Regions from separate parts of the Microvirgula aerodenitrificans DSM 15089 genome, predicted to be linked through region 3. Evidence: predicted binding sites of a transcription regulator. Region 3 holds the regulator's gene; each other region holds the start of a gene.
What was found. Region 3 encodes sigma-54, which starts transcription at its own class of promoters, with help from an activator protein. Its sites were predicted from a motif close to CTGGCACGCTTCATGCTT; they were not measured.
Positions count from the first base shown of each region.

Region 1: the regulator sigma-54 is predicted to act here: its motif matches at 1,823-1,840, upstream of Q352_RS0111395 (FapA family amyloid fibril periplasmic chaperone).
Region 2: the regulator sigma-54 is predicted to act here: its motif matches at 2,479-2,496, upstream of Q352_RS20855 (acyl-CoA dehydrogenase family protein).

Region 1 covers NZ_JHVK01000012.1:62,984-67,231, forward strand. The annotation lists gene Q352_RS20785 (FapB/FapC family functional amyloid domain-containing protein) at 1-630, opposite strand, end outside; gene Q352_RS0111390 (FapB/FapC family functional amyloid domain-containing protein) at 743-1,360, opposite strand; gene Q352_RS0111395 (FapA family amyloid fibril periplasmic chaperone) at 1,371-1,784, opposite strand; gene Q352_RS0111400 (phosphatidylserine decarboxylase) at 2,177-2,821, shown strand; gene pssA (CDP-diacylglycerol--serine O-phosphatidyltransferase) at 2,893-3,681, shown strand; gene Q352_RS0111410 (dioxygenase family protein) at 3,856-4,248, shown strand, end outside.
Region 2 covers NZ_JHVK01000013.1:33,462-37,709, forward strand. The annotation lists gene msuE (FMN reductase) at 1-143, opposite strand, end outside; gene Q352_RS20850 (acyl-CoA dehydrogenase family protein) at 199-1,326, opposite strand; gene Q352_RS20855 (acyl-CoA dehydrogenase family protein) at 1,338-2,447, opposite strand; gene gor (glutathione-disulfide reductase) at 2,724-4,073, shown strand; gene Q352_RS0111905 (hypothetical protein) at 4,177-4,248, opposite strand, start outside.
Region 3 covers NZ_KK211072.1:32,719-36,966, reverse strand. The annotation lists gene Q352_RS0118205 (KdsC family phosphatase) at 1-343, shown strand, start outside; gene lptC (LPS export ABC transporter periplasmic protein LptC) at 347-934, shown strand; gene lptA (lipopolysaccharide transport periplasmic protein LptA) at 912-1,481, shown strand; gene lptB (LPS export ABC transporter ATP-binding protein) at 1,478-2,212, shown strand; gene Q352_RS0118185 (RNA polymerase factor sigma-54) at 2,222-3,667, shown strand; gene hpf (ribosome hibernation-promoting factor, HPF/YfiA family) at 3,738-4,076, shown strand.

The DNA of each region.
Region 1 (4,248 bases), on a different contig from region 3:
CCAGACCGCGGCCGTCAGCTTGTCGCCATGGCCGATCGACCAGTTGTTCAGCTGGCCATCCTGCTCGGCCTGGCTGCTGGCAATGGCTGCCGCGCCCTTGCTGCTGGTCCCGCCATTGCCGCAATCGCCACCGCGGCAGCTGTCCGACGACACCGAGACGCCACCGGTCACGAAGGACAGGTCGGCAATGGCCAGCGCATTCGATTGCTGGTTGCCATCACCGGCGCCGACGTTCAGGCCGACATTGCCGAGGTTGCCGGTCACGCTGTGGTCGACGGAGGCGGACGCATTGGAACCCAGCTCGCCATCATTGCGATAGCTGACCTGACGGGTGTTGGTCGCCGCATCGGCCTTGGCCGTGATGTTCAGCGTGCCGCCGCCGTTGATCTTGATGTCAGTGCTGACCTTTTCGACATTGCTCTTGTCGGATTCCTGGGCGAACTTGCCGGTCGTGGTCTTGCTGGCGGTCGAGGTATTGCTCACCGTCGACGAGGTGCTCTTGGTGTCGGTGAACTTGGTGCCGCCGTCTTCCCCGCCTCCCGGAGGGTTGTAACCGCCACCAGCCAGGGCCGAGGAGGCTGCGAACGCGCCGGCCACTGCCAGCAGAACCAGTTTGATCTGGGTTTTCATGATGAGTTTCTCCTTGCTTGATTGAATGCGCGTTTGCCCGCGCCGGCATCATGGAGTCGAGAACTGCCCGTCCCCGTGAATTCCTTACTGCCACTGCCTCACTGCCAGACCATCAGGGCGCATGTACCGCCAGGGCGATGCCATTGCCTGCCTGATTGCCGTTTCCCGCGACCTGGTTCACCTGAACCACGCCACTGAGATTCTGAAAACTTGCCGCATCCATCGTGGCCTGCCGCTTGCCGCCGGCCACCTCGTTCCCGCTGCCACCACTGTCCGGCGCGGCGGAGGTCAGACCGGCCAGCCGGCTGTCGTCGACCGCACCGACATGGCTGGCCGTGGTCGTCGCACTGGCATTCGGTCCGGTCGCCAGCGCAAACTGGTTGAGCGTCTGGTTGAAACCCCCGCTGACCTGATTGACCTGCAGCACGCCGACCCCGCCCTGGAAGCTCCCGCCACTGATGCTGGCGCTGTAATTGTTCTTGCCCAGCGCGGCCAGATCGCCGGCCGTGACCCGCTGTGCCTGCCCGGTTTGCGCGGCGGCTTGTGCAAGCCCCGCCGTCGTCGTCGACAGCACGGTCTGGTTCGCCTGCTGGTTGCCCAGGCCGGCGGCCTGGTTGACCGCCTGACGACCGACCGACTGGCCGCCGCTGCCCTGAATCAGGGTGTCCATGTCGGCCGCCGTCGCCGCCAGCGGCAGCAGCAGGACCAGGCAGAGGGGAGTGCGCTTCATGGCCATGTCCTCAGCGGATACCGAGTGAACGGGTCACGGTGTTGGCAATGCTGCCGCCCAGGCTGCCCGACGCTCCGCCGCTGGCACCGCCGCCCTGGCTGCCGCCCATCGTCGACAGGTTGCTGCCGATCGGCGCCGTGACGGCCTGGGCAGTCGAACCCGACTGGGTGCCGTAAACCCCGGGCCGGGCCCCCAGCAGCGCACTGTTCGCTTCGCCGATCCCCATGCTGCCCAGCACCTCGGGCGAGCGGTCGGTGTTCACGGTGGTGGTCTGCGGATTTTTCGGCGTGTTCGCCAGCTGGAAATACGGGGTGACAGGCAGTTCGCGCCGGATGACGATATTGCCGCCGTCCGCCAGTGCCAGCCCGGCATGGGCAGCCAGTAGGCTGACCAGCATCGGGCGGAAGTAGGACGTTGTGTTCATGGCGGTCTCCGGTGTGTCGGACTTTTCTGCCCTTCATATGGCAGGATGCGTGCCAACCGATCAACGCATTGATTTCAATGGCTTTTTATTTTCACACCGCTGGCAGAACGCCATGACTGTTTCATATCCGAGACAGGACTTAGCCGTGAGGAATGACTCGGGCAGGCAGGGATATGCTTTGTTCATGAGTTGTCATATGCATGGAGGTAGACAACGATGAACATTCCGTCAGGCATGCTGGGACAACGTCATCCCCACCAGCGAAAATGCCGTCCGATTTTGAGAATCCGCCAGCACATTCATCCGGCCCGCCCGCCGGCAGATCAGAAAAGCTGCCTGTCACAGCAACGGCTGCTTTACAATCGTCCGCTGGTTACGAACTGAACGAGTCCATGAATCACTACCCGCACCCGATCCTGGCCCGCGAAGGCTGGCCCTACATTGTCTGCTCCGTTGCCCTGGCCATTGTCCTGAGCTATGCGATAGGTGCCTGGTCGCTGCCGTTCTGGCTGCTGGCGCTGTTTGTCGTGCAGTTCTTCCGCGACCCGGCGCGAACCATCCCGACGCAGAAGAACGCCGTACTGAGCCCGGCTGACGGCCGGATCGTGGTGGTCGAACGCACCGAGGACCCGCAGCTGAAGCAGCCGGCGATCAAGGTCAGCGTGTTCATGAACGTGTTCAACGTGCACTCGAACCGCAGCCCGGTCGATGGCACGGTGACCCAGGTCAACTACCATGCCGGCAGCTTCCTGAATGCGTCGATGGCCAAGGCCTCGACCGAAAACGAGCGCAACGCGGTATCGGTGCGGATGGACAACGGCACCGAGGTCACCTTTATCCAGATCGCCGGTCTGGTGGCGCGTCGCATCCTCTGCTACGCGAAGCCGGGCGACCGCCTGGCCCGTGGCCAGCGCTACGGCTTTATCCGCTTCGGTTCCCGGGTGGACGTGTACCTGCCGCTGTCGGCTACCGTCAAGGTTGCCATCGGTGATAAAGTGAGCGCCACTCACACCATTCTCGCCGAGCTGGCGGAATAACATCGCCTCCGGCCGCGGAGACCTTCCGCGGCTGCGCCCCCATCAGACACATGCCAGATACCCAGACAAAAATGCCCCTGCGCCGCCAGGGGATATACCTGCTGCCGAACCTGTTCACGCTTGCCGCGCTGTTTGCCGGCTTCTATGCCATCGTGCAGGGCATGAACAACCAGTTCGAGCTGGCCGCCGTGGCCATTTTCATTGCCATGATCCTCGATGGCATGGATGGCCGCGTCGCCCGCATGACCCACAGCCAGAGCGCTTTCGGCGCCGAGTTCGACTCACTGTCCGACATGGTCAGTTTCGGCGTCGCGCCGGCACTGGTTGCCTATGAATGGATGCTGCGCGATTTCGGCAAGCTCGGCTGGATGGTCGCCTTCATCTACTGCGCCGGCGCGGCACTGCGCCTGGCACGCTTCAATACCATGATCGGCGTGGCCGACAAGCGCTGGTTTACCGGCCTGCCGAGTCCGGCCGCCGCGGCGCTGGTCGCCGGCCTGGTGTGGATCGTGCACGCGTACAGCCTCGACGTGCCCGGCATCGACTGGATCGCGCTGGTGTTCACCGCCTTTGCCGGCATCTCGATGGTCACCAACGTCCGCTTCTACTCGTTCAAGGAAATCAATCCGCGCGCCAAGGTGCCGTTCGTCGCCATGCTGGTGGTGCTGGTGGTCATCCTGCTGACGGCCTCGACGCCGGCGCTGGTGCTGTTCGGCTTCTTTGTCGTCTATGCGCTGTCCGGCTATGTGCTGGCACTGCTGCGCATGGGACGCCGCAAGCCCGCGGTCGAACCGGTACCGCGTGCCGAGCTCGACATCAGCCCGGCGGACAAGGCAGACGACAGCCCGCGACAGGACTGACGTTCGCGATCGGCAAGGCCAGCAAAAAGGGAACCCGCGGGTTCCTTTTTTGCTGGCCTGTTGCCACGCGATTGTTCCGGTTTTCGCTACAAACCGTACCGAACCAGCCGGTTTATCTCCCGGGCTGGCAGTGCGACACTGGGCCATCGACACATCCGCCGCGAAGGAGCCCTCATGTCCACCCTGCCCACCCTGTTCGTCTCCCATGGTTCGCCAATGCTGGCACTGGATACCGGCGAGATCGGTCATGCCTGGCGCACGCTGGCTGCCAGCCTGCCGCGCCCGCGTGCCATTCTCGCCGTGTCGGCACACTGGAACACGCCGGCGCCGGTACTGTCGACCGCCGCGCAGCCGGCCACCATCCACGATTTCTACGGTTTCCCCGCCCCGCTGTACCAGCTGCAATACCCGGCCCCCGGCGCGCCGGCGCTGGCGCGGGAAATTGTCGATCTGCTGGCCGGCGCCGGCATCGAGGCCACGACAGATCCCGACTACGGTCTCGATCACGGCGCCTGGACGCCGCTGCGCGAACTGTATCCCCAGGCCGATATTCCGGTGCTGCAGCTG
Region 2 (4,248 bases), on a different contig from region 3:
CCGATATCGCTGATTTCGATCACGTCGATATCGACCGGCAGCCGCTCGGCAAAGCGCTCCAGCAGGGCTTCCACCAGGGCGGCGGTGCGGGACGGGCGCTGGAAGCTGCCGATGACGGCAGCGATTTTCAGTCTGTGTTGCATGGCATGAACTCCTGTTGGTGCAGCCATCGGCCCGTGGCCGTGGCGAGGGATGGGGTCAGTACGCGCCATGGCGCGGAGGCGGTGTGCCATTCAGGCAGTGGTCGCCGATCACGCGCGCCTGTTGTCGCGCGGGGCGACCGGCGTCATGACGACGGGCGTCGCGCCAGTGCCGGTCCGGGCGGGCGGCATCCGCCAGCAGGCGGCGACCGGCCAGCTCGAACACGGCAGCGCCAGCCTGCGACGCCAGATCGGCGCACAGCACCCGCGCCGCCGTGACGGCCAGCGCGGCCGCATCATGAATGGTCTGGCCCGGCACGGCGGTCAGCGCATCGACCTGCAGTGCCGCGTCGTCGAGCAGCGCACCGGCAGCGGCCTGGCAGGCGCCGAGCCAGCCAAAGCGCGCCAGCCGCTGCGCATCGTGGTCATGGCGCAAGACGGCGGCGCTGTCCGCCAGGGCGGCATCGGCGATGCCAAGGTCGATGGCAGCATGCAGCAGCTGGGCCAGCGGTCCGACCCGGCCCGGCGTGTCGAACACCACCCGGTACGGAATCACCGCCAGTGGCCCGACCTCGACCTCGTCGATCGCCACGCCGCCATCCGCTTCGACCCGCAGGCCGGCACTGCCGCGCGGGACAAAGGCCAGCAGCAGGTTGCCATCGCCGGATCTGACCGACAGCGCCACCCAGTCGGCCTGCGCCGCGCCACCGGCATCGCACTTGCGTCCGTCGATGCGGTAGTGACCGTCGACGCAGTGAATGCGGGTTTCGATCCGGCAAACCTCGTCGACACCGGTTTCCGCCAGTGCGGCGGCAAAGCGTTCGCCGTCCAGCGCCCGCCGGAAAAACGCCTGTTTCTGCGGCTCGCTGCCGGTGGCGCGCAACACTTCGAGCACCGCGTAGTGGCTGTGCGCGATACGGGCCAGCGCCGGGTCCCCGGCCGCCAGCAGACGGATCAGCTGCGCCAGGGTGCCGCTGCCGACACCACCGCCGCCATACGCCTTCGGCACGGCCACGCCGCCCAGCCCGCTGGCCCGGAACTGCGCCAGCGCGTCGGGGACACCGCCCTGCAGCCGCAATGCCAGTTGTCGCGCCGCATCGAGCGCCTGCGCGTCATCGGCGCGGGATGCCGTATCAGTCGATGGCGCCGGTCGACGGCGGCGGCGGGGTACGGGAGAAACGGTCATGAGGATTCCAGTCAGAAAGGGGCGCGGAGAGGCGCGGCAGACGGCAGGTCCAGCAGCCGTTCGCCAAGCTGGCGGCAACTGTCGGCGGATGGCGCGTACTGTGCATGGGCCCGGGCATCGCGCCAGCAGCGATCGCGGTCATCGCCATCGACAGCCGGGACCGGCCCGGCCAGCTCGAACAGCGCATCGACCGCACGCAGCGCGATATCGCCGCACAGCACCCGGGCCTGGAGCACCGCCACATCGGCGTCGTTGCCGGCATCCAGCGCGCGGGCAGCGTGGCGCAGCAGTGTCTGCGCCGCAGACAGCCGCACCTGCAGTTCGCCGATCGTCGCCAGCAGCGCATCGGTCTGCGCCCCCGGCCGGCGCCGGGTGCCATCCAGTGCGGCCGCCGCCATGCCGGCGTCGATGGCAGCGGCATACAGCGCCACCGGCGATGGCGACCGGGCCGCCCCGTCGAGGTCGAACACCCACTTCGCCGCGACCGTGACCTGCGTCAGCCGCAGCGTGCCGCCAGCGACGGTGCGCAGCCCGACCGGCACCGCTTCATCCTCGATATCGAGGCCATGCGCGTTATGTGGCACCAGCGCCAGCCACGTCCGCTGCCGGGCATCCCGGGCCGGCACCGCCAGCCACTCGGCAAAGCCGGCGCCGGCGACCTGGTGCAGCTCGCCGTTCAGACGCAGCGCGCCGCCGGAATCCGGTTCGCCATCGACAGTGCCGGCCGGCGCGGAGGCGAAATGCCGTCCCTGCAGCAATTCGCGGTACAGCAGGCGCTGTTGCGCCCCGCCCGCCGTCCGCAGCCGTTCCAGCGTGTCGACATGGGCGAGCAGGATGCGGGCAATCGACGGATCGGCCGCCGCCAGGGTGCGAAAGATCGCGGTCAGGGTCTGGCGCGATACCCCGGCACCGCCGTGCTCGCGCGGCACGGTCACCGCCCACAGCCCGGCGCGGGTCATGGCCGCCAGTTCGTCCCATGGCAGGCGCCGCTCGCGGTCGCGCACGGCAGCCCCCGGCGCGAATTGCGCGGCCAGGGTACGGGCGGTGTCCAGTGCTTCATCGTCGCTGCGGATCAGGTGCACGGCGATGTCGACGATCGGTTCGATGGCGCGGATGGTCATCAGGGGCTCCGGCAAGTTTCTGATAACTGTTCAGCAGCTTGCGTGCCAGAAACCCAACCTTCTGTTATATAAGCCTTTCCCCGTTCCGCGCGCCGATCTCTGTACGAATCCGGACAGTGGCACTGTCCGGATTCGTACAGCGGCATGGCCCCGATGCGGGAAATGCAGCAGCGCCGGTCGTCGGCAGACGGCCCGGTCTGCTATCGTTCGGTCTCGTTCCGGCATGCCGGCCCCACCTACCGGCCCTCGCGGCCTTCACCGGGAGACTCTCGCCCCATGGCTCAATACGATCTCGACCTGTTTGTCATCGGCGCCGGTTCCGGCGGGGTACGCGCGGCGCGCGTCGCCAGTCAGCACGGCGCACGCGTCGCCATCGCCGAAGAAGCGAATTTCGGCGGCACCTGCGTCAACCGCGGCTGTGTGCCGAAAAAACTGTTCGTGTATGCGAGCCGCTTTGCCGCCGAGTTCGAACAGGCCGCGGCCTATGGCTGGCAGCTGCCGAAGCCCGCCTTCGACTGGCCGACGCTGCTGCGGAACAAGGATGCCGAGATCGCGCGTCTGGAAAGCGTGTACCGCCGCAACCTCGACCAGGCCGGCGTCACCATCCATGCCGAACGTGCCGTACTGGAAGATGCGCACACCGTGCGTCTGAGCACCAGCGGCAAACGCCTGACCGCCGCCCATATCCTGATTGCCGTCGGTGGCCGGCCACATGCCGGCCCGGCCTTCCCCGGCCAGGAACTGGCCATCACCTCGGACGAGGTGTTCCACCTGCAACAGTTGCCGCGTCGCATCCTGATTGTCGGCGGCGGCTATATCGCCATCGAATTCGCCGGCATCTTTGCCGGACTTGGCGTCAACACCGCACTGCTGCATCGCGGCCCGCACGTGCTGCGCGGCTTTGACGAGGAAATCCGCACCACGCTGGAGGACAGCTACCGCCAGCGCGGCATCCGCATGCTGCTGAACAACACGCTGACCCGGCTGGAGAAAACCGCCGACGGACTGCGCGCCACCCTGGCTGACGGCAGCACGGTCGAGACCGATGTGGTCATGCTGTGCGTCGGCCGCCGCCCGTACACTGGCGAGCTCGGGCTGGATGCGGCCGGCGTGGCCACCGGAAAGAACGGGGAGATCCGGGTCGATGCGCAATCGTGCACCAATGTGCCGTCGATCCACGCAGTCGGCGACGTGACCGACCGCGTCAACCTGACCCCGGTCGCCATCCGCGAAGGCCAGGCCTTTGCCGACAGCGTGTTCGGTCAGCGACCGGCGACTGTCGATCACTCACTGGTACCCACGGCGGTGTTCTCGACCCCGGAAATCGGCACGGTCGGCCCGAGCGAGGAAGCCGCCCGCGAACGCTACCCGGCACTGAAGGTGTATCGCGCCCGCTTCCGGCCGATGAAAACCGCATTTGCCGCCAGCAACGAACCGATGCTGATGAAGCTGCTGGTCGACGGCGAAACCGACCGGGTGGTCGGCGCCCATGTGCTCGGCGAAGGCGGGGCGGAGATGATCCAGTTGCTGGCGGTATCGATCGGCATGGGCGCGACCAAGGCCGACCTCGACCGCACCATCGCACTGCACCCGTCCGCCGCCGAGGAATGGGTGACGATGCGCTGAGTATTCATTGAGTACTCATTGGCCTGCGTGAGCAACCCGGGGTTTTCCCGGTCCCGGCCATGAGGACACCGCCCCCCGGGATGACATCACGGCATGCTTGTGGTCAATCCGACGACCACTGCGCATACAGGCCGGCACGACGGAAGTTGTCACCGTGCTGCTGCGATGGCCCTCC
Region 3 (4,248 bases):
CCGCGCCTCCGGCGCCACCGAGCATCGCGCGCGCGCGCTCGGCATCGATCACCTGTACATGGGGTCGGAAGGCAAGCGCGCCGCATTCGCCGATCTGCTGGCCAGAACCGGGCTCGACGCGGCCGCCTGTGCCTATGTCGGTGACGACGTGGTCGACCTGCCGGTCATGCGCCAGGTCGGCTTCGCCGTCGCGGTGCCGGCCGCGCCCGATATCGTGCGCAGCCACGCCCACTACGTGACCGGTCGCCATGGCGGCCACGGCGCGGTGCGCGAAGTCTGTGAACTGATCATGCAGGCCCAGGGCACGCTGGACGCGGCGCTCGCGCCGTACCTGGAAGACTGAGCCATGTTCGCACTCCGCAATGCCTCGCGCCTGTTCCCGCTGCTGCTGGCCGTGATCCTGATCCTGCTGACGCTGTGGCTGGAATACCTGCTGTCGATGCTGCCGGCCGGCCGCGACCCGGTCAACCGCGGTACGGTCGAGTACATGGCGTCCGACTTTGTCGGCACCAGCTTCGACGCCAATGGCCGCATCGACCGCCACGCCTTCGGCAAATCCATGTGGCAATATCCGGAAGACAAGCGGGTATTCTTTACCGACTCGACGCTGGAACAGTACAGCCTGGGACGGAAGGATCTGTCGATCTTTACCACCAGCGGCCTGTACAACAACGATACCGGCATCGCCTTCCTCGACGGCAAGGTCCGCGCCCGGCGAGAGCCTTCGGCGCAGCATCCGCTGCCGGCCACGCTGGACACCACCCGCTTGACCGTCGATACGCGCAAGCGCACCGCCGACACCCTGGCGCCGGCAATCTACGTCGAAGGCGGCAACCGCATTGACTCGGTGGGTTTCCACTACGCCGATGCCACCCAACAATACAAACTCAAATCGCGCGTCAGGATGACTTATGCTCCGCCGAAATCCGAATAATTCCTTCCGCCTCGCCGCAGGTGCCCTGATCGTCTGCAGCGCCCTCGCCGCCCATGCCGAAAAGGCCGACCGCAGCAAACCGATCAATATCGAAGCCGACCAGGCCAGTCTCGACCAGCAGAAGGGCGTGACCGTCTACGAAGGCAATGTGATCCTGACCCAGGGCACATCGAAGCTGACCGCCGCCAAACTGACGGTGAACCAGGACAAGGCCGGCAACCAGTACGGCACCGCCATCGGCAACCCGGCCACCTTCCGCCAGCGCCTCGACCCTGACAGCGACGGCAAGGTCGAGTGGATCAACGGCAAGGGCCAGCGCATTGACTACGACAACGCCAAGCAACTGGTTACAATCTATGACAACGGCAGAGTTCAGCGCGGTGGCGACGTCGTCACCGGCAATGTGATCATCTACGACGGCAAGACCCAGCAATTCCAGGCCACCGGCACCCGCAGCGATGCCCATGGCCAGGCAATGAAGGGCGGCAAGGGCCGTGTCACCGTGGTGATCCAGCCGCGTGAAAAGAAGGAAGGCGCCAATAAATGACGCAAGCCACCAGTCGCCTCAGCGTCCGCCACCTGCAGAAGCGCTACAAGAAGCGCACGGTGGTCCAGGATGTCTCGCTGGAAATCAACAGCGGTGAGGTCGTCGGTCTGCTCGGTCCGAATGGTGCCGGCAAGACAACCAGTTTCTACATGATCGTCGGCCTGGTGCCGGCCGATGCCGGCGACATCCATATCGACGATATCGATGCCAGCCATCTGGCCATCCACCAGCGTGCCCGGCTCGGCATCGGCTATCTGCCGCAGGAAGCCTCGATCTTCCGCAAGCTCACGGTTGAGGAAAACATTCTCGCCGTGCTCGAGCTGACCGGACTGAAAGGGGCGAAGATCCAGGAAGAACTGGAGCTGCTGCTCGACGATCTGAACATCGCCCACCTGCGCGACAACCCGGCGCTGTCGCTGTCCGGCGGCGAGCGCCGCCGGGTGGAAATCGCCCGCGCGCTGGCCATGCGCCCGCGTTTCATCCTGCTGGACGAACCGTTTGCCGGCGTTGACCCGATTGCCGTCATCGATATCCAGAAGATCATCTCCTACCTGAAGGAGCGCGGCATCGGCGTACTGATCACCGATCACAATGTTCGCGAAACCCTGCGCATCTGCGATCGGGCTTACATTATCAATGCCGGCAGCGTACTTGCCGCCGGCAAGCCCCAGGCGCTGGTCGAGGACGAAAATGTCCGCCGCGTCTACCTGGGCGAGCATTTCCACCTCTAGACAGCGGCCATGAAGCAAAGCCTCCAGCTCAAGCTGGGTCAGCAACTGACCCTTACGCCCCAACTGCAACAGTCGATCCGGCTGCTGCAGCTCTCGACGCTGGACTTGCAACAGGAAGTGGAACAGTTCATCGCCGACAATCCGCTGCTGGAGCGCGACGAGGGCCGTGACGAAAACGGCGCGGAAGTCAGCGATGCCGGCGAGATTGCCATCAACGGCCATGACGAGCCGCGTGAGCCACCGCAGCAGCAGGACGGGGCCGGCGGCAACGACGACAGCGCCACCGACCTGAACCTGGTCAACGACTGGTCCAGCTACGGCCGCAACGGCAGCGACGAAGACGACGACTGGGACCCGCACCAGAACCTGACCCGGGCCACCACGCTGCGCGAGCATCTGCTGGCGCAACTGGCCGAGCTGCCGCTGTCGGTCCGCGACCGGGCAATGGCGATGGTCATCATCGAGGAACTGGACGACGACGGCTACCTGCCCTGCCCGCTGGAAGAGCTTGCCGTCCATCTGCCGGCGGAACTGGAGATCGATCCCGACGAGCTGACCGTGGCGCTGACCCTGGTCCAGCAGTTCGAGCCGGCCGGTGTCGCCTCGCGCGATCTGACCGAATCGCTGCTGCTGCAACTGGCGGCCCGGCCCGAGTCGCCGGCCAGGCCGCTGGCGCAGGACATCGTCCGCCACCACCTGCCGCTGCTCGCCAACCGCGACTTCACCCGGCTGCGCCGCGCCACCGGCGCCGACGACGAATCGATCCGGCAGGCCCAGGCGCTGATCGCCTCGCTGAACCCGCGTCCGGCCGCCGGTTTCGGCAGCGGCGACACCCACTACGTGATGGCCGACGTGCTGGTCCGTCGCGATCGCAACGGAATCTGGCTGCCCCTCTTGAATCCTGCGACTCAGCCCAAATTGAAAGTAAATCAGCTGTACGCGCAGATGCTCAGCCGGCACCGCGGCGAGGCCGGACAATTGTCCGGCCGGCTGCAGGAAGCCAAGTGGCTGATCCGCAACATCGAACAGCGGGCCGACACTATACTCAGAGTGTCGCAGGTCATCGTCGAGCGACAGCAGGCGTTCTTTGATCAGGGTGAAGTCGCAATGCGCCCCATGGTGCTGCGCGACGTCGCCGACGAATTGGGATTGCACGAGTCGACCATCTCCCGCGTGACCAGCAGCAAGTATCTGATCTGTCCGCGTGGCGTGTTCGAACTCAAGTACTTCTTCGGCACGGCGCTGGACACCGATTCCGGCGGCGAATGCTCGGCTACCGCCATCAAGGCGCGGTTGCGCAAGCTGATTGCCGACGAAGACCCGCACAAACCGCTGTCGGACAGCGTGCTGGCCGAACGGCTCGGTGACGAGGGCATCCAGGTTGCCCGCCGCACCGTCGCCAAGTATCGCGAGGCATTGCTGATACCACCGGTAAACCAGCGGAAAACGATTTAACGCGCGTCAAGGCGCGCCCCCTGCGTATCCAGCAACATGGATACGCCAGCCCACCAGAAGGAGTTAGGGTATGAACCTGAACATCACCGGCGTCCATCTCGAAGTCACTCCGAGCCTGCGCGACTACCTGTCGGAAAAAATCGACCGCATCACCCGCCACGTCGATAACGTCATTGCCGTCAACGTCGCCCTCTCGGTCGAGAAACTCGACCAGAAAGTGACGGTCGACGTTCACCTGAAGGGCAAGGACATCCACGTCGAGGAAGTCGCAGCCGACATGTATGCGGCCATTGACCTGGTTGCCGACAAGCTGGACAGACAGGTGCTGAAGCACAAGGAGAAGAGTACGGATCACTTCTCGGACAAGGCGCACAAGGCACAGGAGCTGTCCGCCGGCTCCGAAGCCTGAGCCTGAAGAAGACTCACAAGGGCAAGCGCCCGCGGTCGTCGTGCCGCTGGCTCAGGCCTGACTGAAAGGGGGGGACTGCCGGAAACGGCAGTCCCCCCGTTTGATTGCGGGCCCTCGCGCCCGGAGGGGTGCCGGCACAGGCATTCCGCTGCCGGTCTGCCCTTTGCTGGTG